3 regions of the Streptosporangium amethystogenes subsp. fukuiense genome follow, and region 2 is predicted to be linked to each of the others. Evidence: riboswitches for the same ligand, from Rfam matches in the RefSeq annotation. Region 2 holds a riboswitch; each other region holds the start of a gene.
The links. Region 2 has a riboswitch for cobalamin ahead of ACFQVD_RS16040 (CbtB domain-containing protein). Riboswitches for the same ligand answer to the same signal wherever they lie in the genome.
Positions count from the first base shown of each region.

Region 1: another riboswitch for cobalamin. It lies ahead of bluB (5,6-dimethylbenzimidazole synthase); the one in region 2 lies ahead of ACFQVD_RS16040 (CbtB domain-containing protein).
Region 3: another riboswitch for cobalamin. It lies ahead of ACFQVD_RS04095 (ribonucleoside-diphosphate reductase subunit alpha); the one in region 2 lies ahead of ACFQVD_RS16040 (CbtB domain-containing protein).

Region 1 is NZ_JBHTEE010000001.1:2,092,040-2,099,400, reverse strand. It holds gene ACFQVD_RS08995 (acyl-CoA desaturase) at 1-778, shown strand, start outside; partial or broken gene ACFQVD_RS08990 (Tn3 family transposase) at 922-1,281, opposite strand; gene ACFQVD_RS08985 (hypothetical protein) at 1,670-3,019, opposite strand; gene ACFQVD_RS08980 (hypothetical protein) at 3,059-3,958, opposite strand; gene ACFQVD_RS08975 (hypothetical protein) at 3,991-4,494, opposite strand; cobalamin riboswitch at 4,801-4,999, shown strand; gene bluB (5,6-dimethylbenzimidazole synthase) at 5,030-5,674, shown strand; gene ACFQVD_RS08965 (hypothetical protein) at 6,048-6,194, opposite strand; gene ACFQVD_RS08960 (hypothetical protein) at 6,579-7,361, shown strand, end outside.
Region 2 is NZ_JBHTEE010000001.1:3,805,757-3,813,117, forward strand. It holds gene cobN (cobaltochelatase subunit CobN) at 1-510, shown strand, start outside; gene ACFQVD_RS16020 (cobyrinate a,c-diamide synthase) at 533-1,861, opposite strand; gene cobO (cob(I)yrinic acid a,c-diamide adenosyltransferase) at 1,855-2,457, opposite strand; gene ACFQVD_RS16030 (putative cobaltochelatase) at 2,459-4,510, opposite strand; gene ACFQVD_RS16035 (CbtA family protein) at 4,560-5,285, opposite strand; gene ACFQVD_RS16040 (CbtB domain-containing protein) at 5,295-5,483, opposite strand; cobalamin riboswitch at 5,515-5,646, opposite strand; gene ACFQVD_RS16045 (response regulator transcription factor) at 5,812-6,450, opposite strand; gene ACFQVD_RS16050 (sensor histidine kinase) at 6,454-7,361, opposite strand, start outside.
Region 3 is NZ_JBHTEE010000001.1:961,218-968,578, reverse strand. It holds gene ACFQVD_RS04095 (ribonucleoside-diphosphate reductase subunit alpha) at 1-2,101, opposite strand, end outside; cobalamin riboswitch at 2,218-2,419, opposite strand; gene ACFQVD_RS04090 (tripartite tricarboxylate transporter substrate-binding protein) at 2,424-3,446, opposite strand; gene glmS (glutamine--fructose-6-phosphate transaminase (isomerizing)) at 3,573-5,381, opposite strand; gene ACFQVD_RS04080 (hypothetical protein) at 5,405-5,680, opposite strand; gene ACFQVD_RS04075 (N-acetylmuramoyl-L-alanine amidase) at 5,834-7,361, shown strand, end outside.

The DNA of each region.
Region 1 (7,361 bases), 1.7 Mb from region 2:
GCTACTGGCCCACGGCTCCTTCACCGCCCGCCCCTGGCTGCGCGCCGTTCTGGCCGTGGCCGCGTCGATGAGCTTTCAGGGCAACCTCATCGGCTGGCTGGCCGCCCACCGACGACACCACACCTTCAGTGACCGGCCCGGTGACCCGCACTCCCCCTACCGCTACGGCGCCCATCCCGGCGGGCGGTTGCGAGGCCTGGCCCACGCCCACCTGGGCTGGCTGTTTTCCAGCGAACCCACCTCGGCCGCACGGTATGCCCCCGACCCGCTGCGCAACGATCCGGCCATGCTGCGGATCTCCCGCGCCTACCCCGCCTTGTGCGCCGCCTCCCTGCTCCTGCCGTTCGCAGCGGGCTGGGCGATCAGCGGCACCCTCTACGGCGGGCTGACCGCGTTCATCTGGGCCGGCCTGGTCCGCATCGCCCTGCTGCAGCACGTGACCTGGAGCGTCAACTCCCTGTGCCACGTGATCGGTGAGCGGCCGTACACAACCCGCCGCCACGACCGCTCCACCGACCTGTGGCCGCTGGCTTTGCTGTCCTTCGGGGAAAGCTGGCACAACGGCCACCACAGTCAGCCCGACTGCGCCCGGCACGGCCGCGCCGCCGACCAGATCGACCCCTCCGCCGCGCTGATTCGCTTGTTCGAACGCCTGGGCTGGGCCACCAACGTGCACTGGCAGGCCCCCGATTTCCTCCAGCACCATCGCGCGGTGGCCGGCAAACACACCCTGCACACCAGCGCCCGCCGCCCCGGCGGAGCCGGTGACCGCGCGTAACCGGCTGTCGTGTATTGACGTGCGCTGATCGGCAGAGGTCACGGTCGGCAGACACCCACGGGTGCCGGATCCTTCGATGCTAGGACATGGACGGCACATGCACTCCTTCGGATGTGAAGGAGAGGACCGCCGAGGAAGGCGGCTCACACCCCGTCCTCGTCCACCACGACGGCCTCGGGCAGCGCTGCCTCGCCGAGCGGCCGAAGGTCCCCGGCGGGTGCGGAGGAGGCGATAGCGTAGCGGCCCAGGCAGTTGAGATGGGCATGGCCGAGCGGGGACAGCCGGGCCACGTCGGCGTCCTTGACCGGCACGCCTTGAGCGCGCAGCTGGTCGATGATCGCGCTCAGGTAGCGGGAGTTCCACAACACCACGGCGTTGAGCACGAGCCCGAGGGCGGCCAGCTGGTCTTCCTGGCCTTCCCGGTAGGCCTGCCGGATCTTCCCGGCGTTGCCGTGGCAGATCTTGCGGGCCAGCCGGTGCCGGGACTCCTGGACCGACAACTGCTTGGGGGGCAGACCAAGTAAGTCGGAAAAGGGCAATGGCGGTCGGCGCACAGGACAGAACATGGACTCTGTCCGGTCACCTAACGGCATCACCCCAGGTCAAACCCGGAGCTGAGGCCATCGCCAAGGTCACCGAAGTGCTGGCGCCCCGCCCCCGCACCCACTGATCAACTGAGTGGCGGCTCGCCGGAGCTATAGGAGTCCCGGGCCGTCAACGCTTCCACATTGGTTCCCTTGCCGATTCGGTCTCGTGGCCCGTTCGGCAGCAGACCGCCGAAATCCGCCCTCGCCGAGCGGCAGGACAGACCGCGTGGCACCGGCTGTTGCCTCTTTCCGGCTTACGCCCCCTTAACGGGACTTTTCGTTCGGATGCTCGTCATGCCCCGTCTCAGTGGGCGCGTTCGAAACCCGCGGGGGCATCGGCGCCGACTGGAGTGGTGGCGGTGGGGCGGTTGGACTGGCAGCGCTGCTTCTCGGAGCCGGTCATCGGACCGGTGCGCTGGTAGAGGCGGTCGGACAGCTCGGTGGCGGGGTAGTCCAGGACGGTGTACAGGCGCCACTCGGTGTGGGGGTCGGCGGGAGCCGGGCTGGTGGTGAACCAGCCCTCGGTACGGCGGCGTCCGGCTTGGGTTTCCACCCATGAGGCCTCGGCGGGCTGGGCGACTTCGGTGACGTTGTGGGTGATGGAGGTGGACCAGCTGGGAGCCGTTCCAGCCCCGGCGGCGAACTGTTGGGCCATGGAGCTGGCCGCGCCCGCGCTGCCCGGTAGTCCGGCCTTGGTGGGCAGGTCTCCGTAGGAGCGCCCCGCGACGGTGACGGGACGGGTGCGGGTCAGGGCGTTGCGGGTGCAGTTGATGTAGGTGTCGCCGTTGGCCTTCGCAGGCTCGTAGTAGGTGTAGGAGTAGGCCTCCTGCGGGGTGAAGGAGCAGGTGCCGGGCGCGCTCGCGCAGTGGTTGACGGCGTCGGCGACCGGCCTGCGGTCGTTGCCGTAGAAGGCCTGGGAGGCCGGCAGCGCGCTCTTCGGGATGGTCTTGTCCACCGGTGGCGGGATCTGGGCCGCCCGCACATTGGCGATCAGGGGGCCGCAGTCGCCTCTGGCGTTGTCGGTGGCGGGTACTTGGGAGGTGAAGGTGAGCAGCGGCTCGTGCTCGCTGGCGGTGAAGGTGTAGGTCTGGCCGGTGCGCCAGACACCGGTGCCCAGGACGTTGGGTTTCTTGTCCGGGTCCGGGGCGGTGGTCCGGGCGCCGGCCTGGCCGCCGTCGCCCTCGACGGTGTAGGCCTGGCCCTGGGTAAGGGCCGCCGGGGTGCAGGCGGCGGCCACACCGGGGCTGTCGTCGAAGGTGACGGTGACCTGGGCGCCCGCGCGCACACCGCGCAGCCGCTGCTTGAAGGAGTGGGTGGTGGCGTTCGGCAGGCGAAGCATGACGGCCGTCTTGCCGTCGGGGTGGCCTGAGACGGTGCCTGCGTAGCGGGCGACGCCGTAGGATGTGCCGGCTCCATTGGTCGAGCCGACAGACCAGCCCTGGACAGCTGCCCAGTTCGGGCCGGTGCCGGTGAAGGCGGGCAGGGCGAAGTCGCCGTTGATGACGGTGACTGGCTTGGTATCGGGCCCTGTGGTCTGCGCGGATGCTGCGGCAGGGGCGAGCTGGGTGGCGTGTGCGGGCTGTGCCGCCAGGCCCAGGCCCAACAACAGTGCGCCGGCGACGGCGGCCCTGACGGGAGTGTGTGGTGACGTCATGATGATCTCCACGAAAAAAGGGGTGCTCAGGCGGGGCGGTCAGGAACGCCCGGCGGCGAGCACGGTGCATTGCCTCAGCCGCGCGCCTTGCGGCAGCGCGGGAAGGATCGTTGAGCGATCAGCCCTGCGGAATCCGCGATTGACGGTGTCTTCCACGGCGGTCTTGCTCGCGGGCCGCAACCGGTCGCAGGTGTCGCCCGGCACGGTGAAGGTGTCGGCGACGAAGGTGCTGGTGTTCACGGTCGAGGGGCCGTCGACCGTGACGTTGCGCACCTGCAGGCCGCCGATGGTGATCTTTCCCGCGACCCGCTGCATGGCGGAGCTGGCCCCAAAAACCAGGGCGTCGCCCGAGCGGACGGTGGTGGTGTACTGGGTCGCCTCGGTGTTCTCGGTGGTCCAGCTGCGCTGGTAGTGGAGCTTGAAGGCGCCCTCGAAGGCGCCCTTGGCGCCGAGCGAGCCCGCCAGCTTTCCGCTGCCGTTCGCCCCTCCTTTGGCACTGAACGCCGCGTATGGCCCTTGCTGGGTGTTGGGTGTGGTGAAGGTCCCGCTACCTTCTCCCGACACCCCTGCGGAGACCTCGCCGGAGGCGTTGACCTGCCCCTCGACCGAGATGTTGCCGGTTATCTCACCACCGAGGTTATCTGTGCTGCCGGTACGCAAGGTGACCTGGCGTTCCACGGTGATCGGGTCCTTGGTGCAGTTGATGACCGCGTTGCCCAGGGACTTCACGGCACTGTAGTACTCACCGGAAGCCTGTGAGTCGATACGGAAGCGGCAGGCGCCGGGATTTTCCGCGCACCGCCTGACCGCCTCGTCCACTGATGGCAGCGGCTTGTCGCCGTCGAAGGCCCGGGCGACAGGAACGTCGGGCACACCGGGTGCGGGGGTGGCCAAGGCGGTCGCCGGAACGAGCGCGACCAGGACGGCGGTGAAAACCATCGGTGTCCAACGAAGAGGAGAGTTCACGGCGGTCATGGGTTCATCAGCTCGCAGACACCGGTCAGCTGGGAGAAGTCAGGGGAGTTGCGCAGTGCGGCAGGCAGGCCCGCGGCGAACTCGTCACACGCTTCGGCGATGGCGGATGCGGCGTTGTCTGAGGGTGCGGGCCGGAAGTTGGCCAGCGCCTGCCGGGTGTCGTCGAGGTCCTTGCGCTGCTGGCCGCCGTCGCCGATGAGGTTCTCCATGCACTGCTTGGAGGTCGGAGGGCATTCCTCCACCTTCTTCTTGGCCTCGGCGATGTCCTCCTTGGCCTTGGCCGTGTCCTTCTTGGTCTCTTCTCGGTCGGCGTCGACGCCGCCGCGTTCCTCCTGGGCGCCGCACGGTTTCGGCTGCCCGTTGGGGCAGGTTTCCTCCTTGGGAGGATCCGCCTGAAGCACGGGGGAGGTGACGGCCATGGCCGCGGGGACAGGGGCGCAGGCGATTGCCAATGCCGAGGTGAGCATGACGAAGAAGCCAGATATGCGGATGTGGTGCATGTTCCTCTTCCTGCGGACAAACGAATCAGGGTGCGCGCATCAACGAGACGCATGCAAAAAGTAGCGATCCGAATACGCAAAGCAAGATTGCCACGCCTGGCGTGTCCCTGATCAGAGGCGTCGCCGCTTTCCAGTCCGCCAGCACTCGGCGAAGTGTCACACAGATCCTGAGCACGATCTGTCGCGCAGATCATGAGACCTGACAACGATCTCTTGGAGCGAGTTGCCGAATTGTTCTTATAGGGGTCAAGGACCCGGCCCGGCCCGGCCACAATCGCAAGCGGTGAGGTGATCAACTATCGTACTCTCGGCGAACTGTTGCGAGGTGCCTTGCGGTCGCGAGGAGAATCGGGAAGCCGGTGTGATTCCGGCACGGGCCCGCCGCGGTGACCGGGAAGCCGCCGTCCACGTGCGAAGCACAGCCACTGGCTCGTAAGGGCTGGGAAGGCGGGCGGTCAGGCGTTGATCCGGGAGTCCGAAGACCGGCCTCGCGCCCATCGCCCCGCCAGGGGCACGACGCAGCGGGAGCCTGCCCATGAACAGCCAGCTTTACGATGTCATTCACCGCCGCCGCGACGTGCGAGGCCAGTTCACCGGCGGACCCGTGCCGGACGAGGTGCTGCACCGCGTGCTGTCGGCGGCTCACGCCGCCCCCAGCGTCGGGCTGTCCCAGCCGTGGGACTTCGTCGTGGTGCGCGACGCCGAGATCCGCAGCGCCTTCCACGACCACGTCCAGCACGAGCGGGCGACCTTCGCCGCCACCCTCGATGACGAGGCCGCCCGGCGGTTCGCCCAGATCAAGATCGACGGGGTGCGCGAGTCGACGCTGTCCGTCGTGGTCACCTATGACCAGGACAGGGGCGGTCCCGCGGTGCTCGGCCGCCACGCCATCGCCGACGCCGGCCTGTACTCGGTGTGCCTGGCCATCCAGAACCTGTGGCTGGCCGCGACCGCCGAACGGCTCGGCATCGGCTGGGTGTCGTTCTACCGTGAGCCTTTTGTGCGGGACCTGCTCGGTATCCCCGTTCAGATCCGTCCGGTCGCGTGGCTGTGTCTCGGTCCCGTCACCCACCTCGAAGAGGCCCCTGATCTGGAACGGCACGGATGGCGGCGACGGCGCCCGCTGGCCGCCGCCATCCATCACGACCAATGGGGGACGAGCGGCCTCGGCCACCGTTAACTCACCCAACCTGACGCCACCATCTACAAGGGGTTCCGGTAGTAATTGCTGTGAATCCAACGATGTCGCCGCTGATCTGCGGAGACTCCTTGGCAACATGATCATGTGGATGGCGGGTCAAGCTCTATCTACGCAGGCAGACCCATATCCGTTGTATTTTCCGCGATTACTACGGGGACCCCCATAGGGGTCAAGGGGCGGCCCCACGGCCGCGCGGCCCGCCGCGCGGCCGGGACCGGCCTGGAGGCCGGTCCCGGCCGCCGCCGCCACGCGCGCTCGGTCCCGCTCACCGGGGCCGCCCAACCCAGCAACGTCAGAGCGACAGCATTCCGCGGTAGTGCCAGATCCAGGGATCGGCGTCCTGGAGCGGCTCCTACACCGCCCGACGCTCCTCACCGGGGACGACCATGTACGCCCCGGTCTCCAACGCCCCGGTCTCCAACGCCTCGTCCGCCAGCACCATCGGCCCGGGTACCGTCGCCCCGCCCAAAGGACCACCCGGCAAGGTCACCTCTCGCATGGCCCCGCCCCTGACTCGCGGACCCCGGCCATGTCCCCGACTTCGAGGGATCGTGGCGAGGCCGTGACGATCGCCCGTCGGGGTTGCGACCGTAGATGGCGTGCTTCTCCCGAACACGGCCCCAGCCCCAAAGTAGGTCTATGTGCGCGGGTCATCGGGCTTCTAAGAAGATCGTTTTCTCGGAAGCGACCCCAAGCGGAAATGACCACTGCTTCGGAGAACACACATAACGCAAGGGTGAAAGCCCAGCTCGGCACTTCCGAAAACAGAGCCGTGCCGCTACTTGGCGGCCGGGGACACGTTCGGGAGGAGCGGGCCAGGTCGGAAAGAGCTCCTTGATCGCTTTCCGGTGAACTTGGCCGGGTGTACGGCATCATGTCCGTTGTGGATCTTTCCAGGCGTCCTGGGCTGCGCATCGCGGCTGCGGCCGCCACTTTGTTGTTCACCCTGGGTGGCTTCGACCAGTTGAAGATGCCTGCGCTGCCGATGCCCGCGGACGCGGCGGCCTCGGCCGAGGAGATCGCCGAGCGACTGCGGGACCGTCTGGACGACGAGGTCTTCGAGAGCTTCTTGCCGGACCTCACCTTCGCCCCCTTCGCGATGAGCCTGGACACGCCCCTCCTGCACTGGTGCTGGCCGGAGCAGAAGCAGGGCATCGAGGCGCGGCTGCCGCCTGAGGGCGTGCCCGCCTACACCGGCGAGCTGCACGCTCCGGAGGTGGCCGATCCGCTGGAGGTACGGTTCTGGATCACTTCACCCGATCAGGCGAGCCGCTTGGTCGCGGCGACCCGGCGCGGCGCCGAGGAGTGTGGCCGCCGCCCTCGGGAGGGCGATGCGATCAGTGACGTGGCCGATTTCGATCGCTGGGGGTGGCACGGGGTGCGGGTCCTGGTCACCACGGAGAGCTGGACGGAGTACGGCGACTCGGGCGCCAGGGTGACGATCGTGGCCGCACGCGGCGCGCTGCTGGCCGAGGTGTCGTGGGCCTGGGCGTTCGAGGCAGGCGGCAGGCCGGGCCAGAGCCCGCTGCTCCAGGGCACCGAGGCGGCGGCGTCCGTGCTGGCCGCCGTGGGCGGCGCCCCCTCCGCGCCCGCCCCGGCCGGCGTCACCTCGCGGGCCACCTCGACCATGATGGCCGCGGCCCTGCCTCCGCCGTCCGTCTACGGC
Region 2 (7,361 bases):
ACCCGCGAGCACGACATCGCCGACTCCGACGACTACTTCCAGTACCACGGCGGGATGATCGCCACCGTGCGGGCGCTCACCGGCCGGGCGCCCGCCGCGTACGTGGGCGACAGCACCCGCCCGGACGCGGTGCGGACCAGGACCCTGCACGAGGAGACCGCGCGGGTCTTCCGTGCCCGGGTGGTCAACCCCAACTGGCTGGCGGCGATGCGCAGGCACGGGTACAAGGGCGCGTTCGAGCTGGCCGCCACCGTGGACTACCTGTTCGGCTACGACGCCACGACGGGCGTGCTGGCCGACTGGATGTACGACAGGCTGGCCGCCGTCTACGTCCTGGACCCGGAGAACCGGGCGTTCATGGCCGCCTCGAACCCGTGGGCGCTGCACGGCATCGCCGAGCGGCTGCTCGAGGCGGCCGACCGGAAGATGTGGGAGCACCCCGACCCCGAGATCATGGCGGCCCTGCGGGAGGCGTACCTCACCGTCGAGGGCGACCTGGAGGACCGCTGACCCGCCCCGGGGTGGGGGCGGGTCAGCCGATGGCCGCGACCAGGCGTTCGGCCAGCTCGGGGCTGCCGGCCCAGTGCAGGTGCAGGTAGGAGGCGGCCAGCAGGGGCTCGGCGAAACCGTCGGCCGCGCCCCTCCAGCGGAACAGCGGCGGCGTCGCGTGCCCGGGATCGGTGGCCGTGCGGTGGAACTCGTGGCCCCGGTAGCGCTCGCCCTCGCGGGTGAGCACGGACTTGGCGGTCGCCACCGCGTCGCGGTAGCCCAGCGTGAGCCCGCCGGTCATCGTCGCGGTGATGTCGAGCCTTCCGCACATGGGATGGCCGTCCAGCTCGCGCGCCAGGTAGAGCAGCCCGGCGCACTCGGCGACGATCGGGCCGTCGAAGGCGGCCACCCGGCGGCGAAGCGGCTCGTTGGCGGACAGCTCCGCCGCGTACATCTCGGGGAAGCCGCCGCCGATGACGACCGCCCCGGTGTTGTCGGGGAGGCATTCGTCCCTGAGCGGGTCGAAGGTCACCACTTCGGCCCCCGCCGCCGCGAGCAGTTCGACCTGCTCGGCGTACCCGAAGGTGAACGCCGCCCCGCCCGCCACGGCCACCACCGGCCGCCTGCCGGCCCCGGTCACCGCCGGGAAGAGGAACGGGGTCCAGGGGCGCGCGGGCAGCGGTGGCGCCGAGCGTGCCAGGGCCACCAGTCCTTCGAGGTCGCAGGAGCCGGCGACCAGGGCGCCCATCCGCTCCACCGCCGCCACCGCGTCCCCGCTGCGCTCGGCCGCCGGGATCAGCCCGAGATGGCGGGAGGGGGTCGCCACCCCGTCCACCCGCGGGATCACGCCCAGTACCGAGATGCCGCTCTCGTCCAGCGCGGCGCGGCAGATCTCCTCGTGCCGCGGCGAGCCGACCCGGTTGAGGATCACCCCGGCCAGCCGGACCCGGGTGTCGAAGGAGACGAAGCCCTGCACCAGCGCGGCCACCGACCTGCCCTGCCGCGCGGCGTCCACCACGAGGACCACCGGCGCACCGATCAGCCTGGCGACGTGCGCGGTGGAGGCGGAGTCCCCGCTCCCGGCGCCGTCGTACAGGCCCATGACCCCCTCGACCACCGCGATGTCGGCGTCCCGCGCGCCGTGCAGGAGGAGCGGCGCGACCCGGTCCTCACCGGTCAGCCAGGGGTCGAGGTTGCGGCCGGGGCGTCCGGTGGCGAGTGCGTGGTAGCCGGGGTCGATGTAATCGGGTCCCACCTTGTGCGGGGATACGCGCAGGCCCCGCGCGCGCAGCGCCGCCATCAGGCCGGTCGCGACGGTGGTCTTCCCGCTGCCCGAGGACGGCGCGGCGATCACCAGTCGCGGCACTACCATTCGATGCCCTTCTGGCCCTTCTGCCCGGCGTCCATCGGGTGCCTGACCTTGCCCATCTCGGTCACCAGGTCGGCGACCTCGACCAGCCTCGGGTCGGCGTCCCTGCCGGTGATCACGACGTGCTGGTTGCCCGGTCGCGCGGCCAGGGTGGCGACCACGTCGTCCACGTCCAGCCAGCCCCATTTCAGCGGGTAGGTGAACTCGTCGAGCACGTAGAAGCGGTAGGTCTCCGCGGCCAGGTCGCGCCTGATCTGCTCCCAGCCCTCGCGGGCGTCGGCGGCGTGGTCCTCCTCGCTGCCCGGCCGCTGGATCCACGACCAGCCCTCGCCCATCTTGTGCCAGGTCACGCTGCCGCCCTCGGCGGACTCGCCGAGCAGCACGAGCGCCCGTTCCTCGCCGATGCGCCACTTCGCCGACTTGACGAACTGGAACACCCCGACCGGCCAGCCCTGGTTCCACGCGCGCAGCGCCATCCCGAAGGCGGCGGTGGACTTCCCCTTACCCGGCCCGGTGTGCACGATCAGCAGCGGCCGGTTGCGGCGCTGGCGCGTGGTGAGCCCGTCCTCGGGCACCGTGTCCGGCTTGCCCCGCGGCATCTCAGACCGCCTTCCGGTAGTCGGTCCTGTGGTCGCGGACGAGCCCGCCGAGCCCGCCGAGCCCACCGCCCGCCGCCGGCGCGTCGAGCCGTACGACGGGCGCGCCCAGTCTGGCCGCCAGGTCGAGGGCCAGACCGAGCCGTACCGGACCGCTCTCGCAGTCGACCACGACCGCCGCCGTACCGGCGAGCAGCGCGGCGGAGGCCGCCACGTCGGACCCCGAGGTGGCCCGGCCGTCGGTGACCACCACGAGCAGCGGCCTTCTGGCCGGGTCGCGCAGCCGTTCCACCCTGAGCACCTCGGCGGCCCGGCGCAGCCCGGCGGCCAGCGGGGTGCGACCGCCGGTCGGCAGCTCCCGCAGTCGCGCCGCGCCTACCTCGACCGAGGAGGTCGGGGGCAGCACCAACTCCGCCGTGGACCCCCTGAAGGTGATCAGCCCGACCTTGTCCCGCCGCTGGTAGGCGTCGAGCAGCAGGCCGAGCACGGCCGCCTTGACCTCGCGCATCCGCTGCCGGGCCGCCATGGAACCGCTCGCGTCCACCACGAAGAGCACCAGGTTGCCCTCCTTGCCCTCGCGGACGGCCTCGCGCAGGTCGGTGTCACGTACCAGCAGGCCGGGGCCACTGCGGCCGCGCTCGCGCTGGTACGGCGCGGCGGCGCGGAGCGTCGCCGGCAGGTGCGGCCGCTGGAGCCGCCCGGCGGGAACCCGCGATCCGGTGGTCCGCCCGTTGGGGGTCCGGGCCCGTGACCGCCGGCCCGAGGCGCCGTCGCCCAGCCCGGGGACCTGGAAGGGGCGCACCCGGTACGGTTCCGCGGCGGGAAGATCCGGCGGGGTGCCGTTCCCGTCGGAGGCACCTGGAGCAGCGGAGGCGCCGGCCCCGTCGTCGTGCGAGTCCCCCTCATCGGAACCGGCGCGCACGGAACCTTCCGCGGAGCCGCTCTCCGGAGCGTCCCCGGAGTCCGCGGGTCCCTCGGGACCGTCCGAATCACCCGGACCGCCGGAGCCGTCCGGGCCGCCGTCCGGACCGTCCGGCTCGTCGCCGCCGTGTTCCGCCAGCAGGTCGTCGAGCCGTGACTCGTCGAGGCCCGGCGCGTCGAACGGGTCCCGGCGGCGGCGGTGCGGCAGCGAGAGACGGGCCGCCGCGCGCACGTCCTCGGCCGTGACCTCGGCGCCGCCGCGCCAGGCCGCGTGCGCGACGGCCGCGTTGGCCGTGACCAGATCGGCCCGGAGCCCGTCCACCTCGAAGGCGGCGCACACCGCCGCGATCTGGCGCAGCCGGGCATCCGGCAGCACGACCTTGGTGACCCGCTCCCTGGCCTCGGCGATCCGCCGCGCCAGGGCCGCCTCCTGTTCCGCCCACCCGGCGGCGAAGGAGGCGGGATCGGCGTCGAAGGCCAGCCGGCGCCGTACCACCTCGGCCCGCTCGTCCGGATTCCTGGACGCCCGCACCTCGACGGTCAGCCCGAAACGGTCCAGGAGCTGTGGCCGCAGCTCGCCCTCCTCCGGGTTCATCGTGCCGACCAGCAGGAACCGCGCCGCGTGCCGTACCGAGACCGATTCGCGCTCGACGAAGCAGGTGCCGAGCGCGGCGGCGTCGAGCAGCAGGTCCACCAGGTGGTCGTGCAGCAGGTTGACCTCGTCGACGTAGAGGACACCTCGATGCGCGGCGGCGAGCAGGCCAGGCTCGAACGCCCGGACCCCCTCGGTGAGCGCGCGCTCGATGTCGAGCGCGCCGACCAGCCGGTCCTCCGACGCGCCGACGGGCAACTCCACCAGCGCGGCCGGACGCTCCTGACCGCTCTCGCCCGTACCGTGCGGGCCGTCGGGGCAGGCCGGATCCGGTTCGGCCGGGTCGCAGGAGAAGCGGCAGCCGGCGATCACCTTGACCCCGGGGAGCTGTGCGGCGAGCGCGCGGACGATCGTGGACTTGGCGGTCCCCTTCTCCCCCCGGACCAGCACACCGCCCACCCGTGGCGAGACCGCGTTGAGGATCAGCGCGAGCTTGAGGTCGTCGAGGCCGACGACGGCGCTGAACGGATAGGCACCGATCACGAGGTTTCTTTCTGCGAGATCCTGTTGACGTGTCCGGCCCGCCGAATGTTCAGTTCGGGGCCGCCGCGAGCGCGTCACGGCGAACGACGCGCTGCACGGCGATGCCGTACAGGACGCCGATGGCCGACCAGAGCACGAGTTGGGTGCCGAGGGAGGAGACGCGGAAGTCCCACAGCAGCTGGGCGGGGAAGCCGTCGGGCACCTCGTTGACCGTCGGCAGCACGAGCAGGGTGACGATCACGGGGACCAGGAAACCGGCCGCGCCGGCGAGCCAGGGCCTGGCCGGCACCTTGCGGGCGCAGGCCACGCCCACCGCCACGGACAGCAGGCCGATGGCGACCAGGACCAGGTAGAGCACGGTCCGGCTGCCGATGGTGTCCGGGTCACCGACGGCGGGCGGGTTGGCCGGGTACTTGACGAACGGCACCAGCACGAGCGCGACGAACGCCGTGGCGGCCATCGTCGCGGCCAGCACCGCGTCGGAGCGGGGGCCGATCCGGCCGCGCAGCCCGGCGAAGACGAGGGAGAAGACACCCCCCACGGACATGCCGTACAGGGCCAGGGCGAGGAAGAGCCCGGCCCGCTGGCCGGACCGGCTGACCAGTGCCTCCTCCCCGTGGGAGTGCCCGGCCTCGCTCTGGGCGTGGGAGGCGGCCTCTTCGAGCGCGATGGCCTGGTCGATGTTCGGCTCGCCCAGCAGGTAGGCGAACGCGGCGGCGATCAGCCCGGCGACCAGCCCGACGAGCAGGCCGCGGAGCAGCAGGGTACGTATCACGGCGCGCGTCTAGTGGCAGGGAACGCCGAGCAGGTGGCGCCCGTCGTGCATGAGTTCGTGCAGATAGTCGCCCGCCTGCGACACCACCCCCTGGTCGAAGGTGACCAGGTAGGCCACCAGCAGGAGCAGCGGAACCGCCACGAGCCAGCGGGCCAGGTGGGAAAGGGGAACGGGCTGAGAAACGGACAGCTCACGCATGAGTAGCCTCCTTGGGGATGACGCGTCCCGACATGTGAGGACGCGGCGGCCAAGTAACCTGGCTCCCGGAACTCACGTTCCGGATACAGTGGCGCGACCGCACCGGCTTCTCACCGGACTTCCCTCGGACCACCGCGAAATCGTCCGCAATGTAACCTTTTTTAGAGCGGGCCGTCAATGTGGGGTGATCTGTCACGGCACCGCGGACGCCGTTCCAGCCTGGTCTTGCCCATCTCTCCAGCGGAACGCACCGCGCGGGCCGCCTGCAGCAGGACACGGCTCACGTGGTGACACCGGTACTCAGGACCGGCGCACCGGGCGCCCTTGATCAGGTCTCTGAAGCCCGCTTGAGCAGCCCGGTCTCGTAGGCCGCCGCCACCGCGGCTGCCCGGTCCTTCACCCCGAGTTTGGCGAAGATGTGCAGCAGGTGTGTCTTGACCGTCGCCTCGGTGATGAACAGCTTCGCGGCGACCTCGCGATTGGTGGCGCCGCGGGCGATCAGCCCGAGCACTTCGAGCTCCCGCCGGCTCAGCGTCTGCCGCTCGGGGGCGCGTACCTTCCGCGTGAGCAGCCCGGCCACGGCGGGGGACAGCACCGTCTCGCCGCGGGCGGCCGCCTGCGCGGCGCGGAGCAGCTCGACACGCGGGGTGTCCTTGAGCAGGTAGCCGGTGGCGCCCTGCTCGATGGCGGGCAGCACGTCCGCGTCGTTGTCGAACGTGGTCAGGACCAGCACGTTGATGCCCGGTTTCTGCTCGCGCAGCCGGCGGATCAGCTCGGTGCCGCTCATCTTCGGCATCCGCAGGTCCATGAGCACGAGATCGGGGTCGGTCAGCCGCGCCAGGGCGAGAGCCTCCGGCCCGTCGGCCGCCTCGCCGACGACCTCGAAGGCCTCATCGGTGGAGAAGATCTCGCGTAGCCCGTCGCGGACGACCGGGTGATCGTCCACGACGATGATACGAATCGGCATGCCTCACACGTTTCCGGGGTCGGCGGGGATGGCGGGCACCGTGGCGGAGACGCCCGTTCCCTGGCCGGGAGCGGTCTCGATCTCGAAGTCACCGGCCAGCCGGGTGACCCGCTGACGCATCGCGATGAGCCCGAATCCGCCCGCGACCGACAGGTTCACCGTCTGGGGGTCGAACCCGGATCCGTCGTCGCGCACGTCGAGCACCACCACATCCTCCATGTAGGACAGGGTAACGGCGACCCTGCTGGCAGAGGCGTGCTTGCCGACGTTGGCCAACGCCTCCTGAGCCACTCGCAGCAGGGTCGTCTCCACTTCGGCGTGCAGCGGTCTGGCCTCGCCGGTGACCGACACCGGAACCGGCATGCCGGTCGTCTGTGACCAGGTGGCCGCGACGTCCTCGAGGGCGGCCGAGAGCTGGGCCTCCTCCAGCGGAGCAGGGCGCATCGCCAGAACCGACCGGCGGGCCTCGTTGAGACTGTCCCTGGCCAGCGTGCGTACGGTGTTCAGTCTGGAGCGGGCGGCAGGCACGTTCTCAATGACGTTCTCGGCGACTTCGAGCTGGGTGAGGATGGCGGTCAGCCCTTGGGCGATCGTGTCGTGGATCTCCCTGGCCATCCGCTGGCGCTCGCCGAGCACGCCCGCCTCGCGGGCGCTGGTCAGCAGTTGCGCCTGCAGTCTCGCCTTCTCCTCCGCCAGCTCGACCAGTTCGGTGCCGGCGGCCTTCAGCTGCGCGATCATTTCCTGGCGCTGCCGGCTCTGCTCCGAGATGGTCTGGATGAACAGGCCGACGGTCGAGGTGATCAGGACGGCGAGCAGGAAGGAGAAGACCATCTCGCTCGGCGGCCGGGGATCGGGGCGGACGCCGACCAGCACGGCGGCTGTGGCGGCCACCCCCAGGTAGGCCATCCACC
Region 3 (7,361 bases), 2.8 Mb from region 2:
GCGAGCGCAGGTAGTAGGTGGTCTTCAGGCCCGACTTCCAGGCGTAGGCGTACATCGAGGAGAGCTTGCCGATGGTCGGCGTGGCCATGAACAGGTTCAGCGACTGCGACTGGTCGATGTACGGGGTGCGCGCGGCGGCCAGGTCGATCAGCGCCTTCTGCGGCAGCTCCCAGGCGGTCCGGTAGAGCAGCCTCAGGTCGGCGGGGATCTCGGGAATGTCCTGGACGGAGCCGTCGGCGCGCTTGATCGCGTCACGGATCCGCGAGGTCCACAGCCCCCGGGCCCGCAGGTCGGCGACGAGATAGCGGTTGACCTGGAGGAACTCACCCGAGAGGGTCTCGCGCTTGAAGATGTTGGAGACCTGCGGCTCGATGCACTCGTAGCAACCGGCGATGGAGGCGATCGTGGCCGTGGGCGCGATCGCGATCATCAGCGAGTTACGCAGCCCCGTTCCGGCGATCCGCTCCCGAAGCTCCGTCCACGCGGCCGACGTCGCGGCCCCGTAGTGGTCGGGGTGGAGCACCCCGGCGGCGGCCCTGGTCTCCTCGTACGAGGGATGGCGGCCACGCTCGACGGCCAGGTCCGAGGAGGTCCGGTAGGCGGCGAGCGCGATCTCCTCGGAGATCCGGGTGGACAGCTCCAGCGCGCGCGGCGAGTCGAAGGGCAGTCGCAGCGCGAACAGCACGTCGGCCAGGCCCATCAGGCCGAGCCCGATCGGACGCCACTTCCGGTTGGCGGCCCTCGCCTCGGGGGTCGGGTAGAAGCCCAGGTCGATGGTGCGGTCGAGGAACCGCACGGCGGTGCGGACCGTCGCACGCAGCCGCGCCCAGTCGATCCCCTCTTCGGAACCCGGAGACAGGTGGGCGGCCAGGTTGATCGAGCCGAGGTTGCAGACCGCGGTCTCGGCGTCGCTGGTGACCTCAAGGATCTCGGTACAGAGGTTCGACAGATGGATGACGTTCTGGGGCCTGGCCGTCTGGTTGGAGGTCCGGTTGGCCGCGTCCTTGAAGGTCATCCAGCCGTTGCCGGTCTGCGCGAGTGTGCGCATCATCCGGCCGTACAGGGTGCGGGCGGGGAGCTGCGCGGTGAACCGGCCCTCGGCCTCGGCGGCCCGGTAGGCGTCGTCGAACGCGGCGCCGTACAGGTCGGTGAGGTGCGGGACCTCCTTGGGGTCGAACAGTGACCACACACCGTCGGCCTCGACCCGGCGCATGAACTCGTCGGGGATCCAGTTGGCCAGGTTCAGGTTGTGCGTGCGGCGGGCCTCCTCGCCGGTGTTGTCGCGCAGTTCGAGGAACTCCTCGACGTCGGCGTGCCAGGGCTCCAGGTAGACGCAGGCCGCGCCCTTGCGGCGGCCGCCCTGGTTGACCGCGGCGACGCTCGCGTCCAGGGTGCGCAGCCAGGGCACGATGCCGTTGGAATGGCCGTTGGTACCGCGGATCAGCGAGCCCCGCGAGCGGATCCGGCTCCAGGCGATCCCGATGCCCCCGGCGTACTTCGACAGCCGCGCGACCTGCCCGTAGCGCTCGTAGATGGCCTCCAGCTCGTCGCGGGGCGAGTCGAGCAGGAAGCACGAGGAGAGCTGGGGTCTGCGCGAGCCTGAGTTGAACAGCGTGGGCGAGCTGGGCAGGTAGGACAGGGTGGCCATGAGCGCGTACAGCTCGGCGGCCTCCTCGACGGTCTCGGACAGGCCGCAGGCCACCCGGAGGAAGAAGTGCTGCGGGCGCTCCAGCACCTTGCGGGTGCGCGGGTGACGCAGCAGGTAGCGGTCGTAGACGGTACGCAGCCCGAAGTACTCGAATCTGGCGTCGGCGTCCGGCTCGATGAGCGCGTCCAGGACCCCGGCATGGGCGGCCACGAACTCCGCGAGCCCGTCGGCGATCAACCCCGCCTCGTGCGTCGCGGCGACCGACTCGGAGAAGCCGCGGACGCCGTGCTCGGCGGCCTCGTCGGCGATCAGCTCGGCCAGCAGCGCGGCGGCGACTTTGGAGTTCTCGGGGTCGGTGATCACTCGGGCGGCGGCCTCGTCGATGGCCTGCCTGCGATCGACCGGCGCGTTCCCCGCGCTCTCCGCCGCCGTCTCCGCCAATACCTGTGTCACGTGGTGTCCCTCGCTCGCTCGAACTTCCCCCTGTGGCTCCGCCGGAGGGGCACGCGTCCGCGAGCGATCCCGGGCACGCCGGACCGCCTCGTTCCGCGGGCCCTCCCACGAGGCCCTGGACAATCACGTCACCGGCAGGTCTTCGGACTCACGGGCGCCCTGCGCGTGCCTACCGGCCGTCGCTTCCCGGGCATGGTTCACCCAGTGCTCACATGACGGCTTTCGTTCCCGTTCACCGCTGCGGGGCAGTCCCGGAATCTCACCGGGTTCCCTCTTGCCTCGCCCCTCCCGGGGCGAACCAGCAACGAGCAGGATCCTACATCTAGGGGCGTCTGACGCAACTACCCCAACAAGTTGTGTCGGAAGACTTCAGCAGTCCGAGCTCGTGGAGCACCCCGCGGGTGCGGGCCGTCTCGGTGAAGAGCCACTGACGGAACTCGTCACCGCTGAGGTAGACCCGGCTCCATCCATTGGCCGCGCACAGGGCGCGCCAGCGCGGCGCGGCGTCGATCCTGTCACACAGGGCGATCGCGGCGTCCCGGTCCGCCTGGCCCATGCCCTTGGGTCCCAGCAGGCCGCACCAGTCGCTGTACTCCAGCCGGACCTCGACCTCCAGGAGCGTCGGCGCGTCGATCCCGTCGAGCCGGCTGCCCGAGGAGACCACCAGGGGACGCAGGCGGCCCGCGGCGATCTCGGGTCGCAGGGCGCGGGCCGACCCCAGCAGGGCCGCGACCCGTCCGACCTGGAGCGCCTCGGCCGCGTCCTCGGCACCGTGGAACCCCGCGTACTCCAGCAACCGGGTGTCCACCCCGAGGCACTTGCCGATCATGCCGTAGAGCACGTGGTCGGAACCGCCCTCCGGCCGGCCGCCGACCGTCAGCGCCGCCGGGGTGCGGCGCAGCTCCGCGGCGAAGTCCTCGAAGGTGCGCAGCCGGGAGTCCGAGGGGACGACCAGGACCGTCCAGTCGCCGACCAGGCGGGCGAGGGGGGTGGTGGCGTCCACCACCGCGGCGGTGTTGGCGATCTCCGCGGCCGTCACCATCGGCATCGCGGCGACGAGCAGCCTGCCCTCGCGCGCGAACGAGCCGCGCACGGCGCCGAACGCGTCACGCGGGACGGAACCCAGGGGCCCCGGCCGCTCGACGGCCATGGCGGAGCGTGCCAGCCCCGACAGGACCAGGACGGAGGCGAGCCTGCCCGCGATCCCGTCCCAGCCGTGGCCGTCGGCGGTGGGTTCGAGGATGCTCAGGCGGCCCACGGCCGAGTCGGCGGAGTCACCGTTCAGGTCGCAGCCCGCGACGACCATGGCACCCGCGACCAGCGCGAAAAACCTCCTACGGCGCATAAGCGCCCCTTCCCCCAAGAACCCCCTATACCATAGGTTACCGCCTTATCGCTATCTGTTACCAGTCGGGGGTCGCCGCGCCCCCGGCCGGGGCGACCACCGTCGGCGGCCGCCCCGGGAGCCCTCTCACTCCACCGTGACGCTCTTGGCCAGGTTGCGGGGCTTGTCGACGTCCCGCCCCAGCGCCACGGCGGCGTGGTAGGCGAAGAGCTGAAGCGGGATCGACAGCAGGATCGGGTCCAGCTCGATCTCGTTCCTGGGCACCACCACGCAGTCGTCGGCCAGCTTGAGGTCCACCGCGCGGTGACCGACCATGAGCACCCGGCCGCCCCGGGCGCGGATCTCACCCAGCGTGGTGAGGTTCTTGTCCAGCAGCTCGTCGTCGGGGACGATCGCCACGGTCGGCATGTCCGGGCCGATCAGCGCCAGCGGCCCGTGCTTGAGCTCGCTGGCCGGGTACGCCTCGGCGTGCACGTAGGAGATCTCCTTGAGCTTCTGTGCGCCCTCGCGGGCCACCGGATACCCCCGGACCCGGCCTACGAACATCATGCTCGGCGCCTCGGCGTACTTCTTCGCCAGCTCCTGGAGCTGCGGCTCCAGCGCCAGGATCTCCTTGATCTGGTCCGGCAGCCTCCGCAGGCCCTCGCAGATCCGGCGGCCGTCGGCGGGAGACAGGTCCCGCACCCGGCCGAGGTGCAGCGCGAGCAGCGCGAAGGCCACGGCGGTCGAGGTGAACGCCTTCGTGCTCGCCACCGAGACCTCGGGACCCGCGTGCAGGTAGACGCCGCCGTCGCACTCGCGGGCGATCGCGCTGCCCACGGTGTTGACGATGCCGAGCACCCGGCCGCCCTTGCGCTTGAGCTCCTGGACGGCGGCGAGGGTGTCATAGGTCTCCCCCGACTGGCTGATCGCCACGTACAGGGTGTCCGCCTCCACCACCGGGCTGCGGTAGCGGAACTCGCTGGCCGGCTCCGCGTCGGCCGGGATGCGCGCCAGCTCCTCGATGAGCTGCGCGCCGATCTGGCCCGAGTAGTACGCGGAACCACAGCCGATGATCTTCACCCGACGGAATGAGCGGGTCTCCCGCGCGTCCATGTTGAGGCCGCCCAGGTGGGCGATGTGGAAGCGGTCGTCCAGACGCCCGCGAAGCGTCCTGGCCACGGTGTCGGGCTGCTCGGAGATCTCCTTGAGCAGGTAGTGCTCGTAGCCGCCCGTGTCGTAGTGCCCCGCCTCCCAGTCGACGGTCAGCGTCTCCTTGGCCGTCTCCCGCGCGTCGCTGGCGAAGGTGTTGAACCCGTCCGCCTTGAGCACGGCGATCTCGCCGTCCTCCAGGTGGACCACCTGGCGGGTGTAGCGGACCAGCGCGGCGACGTCGGAGGCGGCGAACATCTCCTTCTCCCCGATGCCCAGCACGATGGGGCTCCCGTTGCGGGCCACCACCACCTCACCGGGGCGCTCGGAGTCGATCACCGCGATGCCGTACGTGCCGACGACCCGCTTGAGCGCGGTCCGGACGGCCTCCTCCAGAGAGTCGGACTCCTTGACCGTACGAGCGATCAGGTGCGAGAGCACCTCGGTGTCGGTCTCCGACAGGAAGATCGCGCCGTCGGCCTCCAGCTTGGCGCGCAGCTCGTCGGCGTTCTCGATGATGCCGTTGTGCACGACGGCGATGCGCTCGTCGCCGGACAGATGAGGATGGGCGTTGACGTCGCTGGGCGCGCCGTGGGTGGCCCAGCGGGTGTGGCCGATGCCCAGCCCGCCCTTGAACCGCGCGGGCACGACCGCCGCCAGGTCGGCCACCCTGCCTTTGACCTTGCGCATCTTCAGGCCCTTGTTGGAGACCACCACCCCGGCCGAGTCGTAACCTCGGTATTCAAGACGCTGCAGACCCTCCAGCAGGATGGGTGCCGCGTCCTTGGGCCCTACATAGGCCACGATTCCACACATGTAACCGTTCCTTATCCGTAGACAATCCGGCGCAGCTGACGCAGGGAGAGTTCAGGTGCGGCGACACGGCGTACCGCCAGCTCGGCGATCAGCCTGGGGAAGATCTCGTCATTGACCAGCCCTCTCCCCTTGAGCTCCGCGTGACGCCGCCTGACGAAATCCTCAACGGGTTCGGAGAAGTAGGCCAGCACATCGGCGACGACTCGCGCCGCCTCCCCCGGGCCGAGCGCGCTCGTCCGGGTCAGGTGAGTGATCAGATCCTCATACGGATGCCGTGTCGTGGGCACAGAGCAGGACCATACGCATCCGGGAGAGAGCACACCAAGTTTTCTGCCCGATTTCGGGCAGAGAATCTCCACAATGCCGCAACCCCGCCACAACGCGCGACAATCGGCAATCTCTGATAACTCTAAGTAGCCATCAGAGGGGGAGGAACCATCATGCGCCGTCTGCCGGGGATCACCGTCGTCACCGCTCTCGCCGTACTGGTCTCGGCCGTCCCGGCACAGGCGGCGTACCCGGGGGATCGGCCGACCTGGCCCCGGAAGCGCCCGGCACCCGCCACGGCCGCGGCCTCCCCCGGCGCTGTCGCCGGCCCGTCGTCATCGGCGGGGACGGGTGCGCGGTCCGGCAGACAGGCCGCCTTCGCGAAGGCGGCGCGGACGTACGGGGTACCGGAGAGCGTGCTGCTCGCGGTCTCCTACCTGGAGTCCCGCTGGGAGGGCCACCGCGGGCTGCCCAGCGTCTCCGCCGGTTACGGCCCGATGCATCTGGTCGACGGCCGGGCCAGGCCGGGTCGGCCCCACGGTGTCGGCGAGGACCCGCGCGGCGACGAGACCCGGCCACGCGTGATCGCCCTTCCGACCACCGCGGCGGCGCCACCCCGGGACACCCTGCGACGGGCCTCGGAACTGACCGGCCTGCCCCTCCGCCGACTGCGCGAGGACCCCTCCGCCAACATCATGGGCGGTGCCGCACTGCTCGCCGACTACCGGCGCCGCACCGGCGGGAGCCCCGACGCCGGCCCGGCGGGCTGGTACGGCGCGGTGGCCCGCTATCCCGGCGTACCGGAGGAGGGCGCCGTGGGGACGGAGGCGGCACGGTCCTTCGCCGACGAGGTCTACGCGACGATCCGGGCCGGTGCCGCGCGGGTGACCGATGACGGCGAACGGGTGGTACTGCCCGCGACGCCGGGCCTCCCCACGCTGCGGGCACCACTCTCCGAACCGCCCGCTCCGATGGCACAGCGCCGCGCGCACGGCCCCACCCCCACCCCCACGCCCGAACCCGTCACGGACATCGTCGTGAAACCCGCGACGGAGCCTGCCACGAAGATCACCACTGTGCTCGCCTCGGCCCCCTCCCCCCTGCCCACGGTGATGCCGGCGGCCCTCGCGGCGGCTCCCGCCGCGGGAAGCATCGCGGGAACCACCGCAGGAACCACTGCGGGAACCACTGCGGGAACCACCGTGGGGCCCGACTGCCCGAGGAACGTCTCCTGCGAGTGGCTCCCCGCCGTCTACCGACGGCTCAAGGGCGGCGGCTACGGCAACCATGACCGCTCCGACGGCCCCCGGAAGATCGACTACATCGTGATCCACGACGGCGAGACGAGCTACGACGCGATGACCCGCCTGGTCAGGAACCCCGAATACCTGAGCTGGCACTTCACCATCCGCTCCAGCGACGGCCACATCGCCCAGCACCTACGGGCCAGGGACATCGGCTGGCACGCCGGAAACTGGTACGTCAACTCCCGCTCCATCGGCCTGGAACACGAGGGCTATCTGGCCAGGGGCGGATCCTGGTTCACCGAGGCGATGTACCGGGCCTCGGCCAGACTGGTACGCCACCTCGCGGCCAAGTACGACGTCCCTCTGGACCGGGCGCACATCCTGGGACACGACAACGTGCCGGGCACCACCCCGGAGACCGTGAGCGGCATGCACGACGACCCCGGCCCGTACT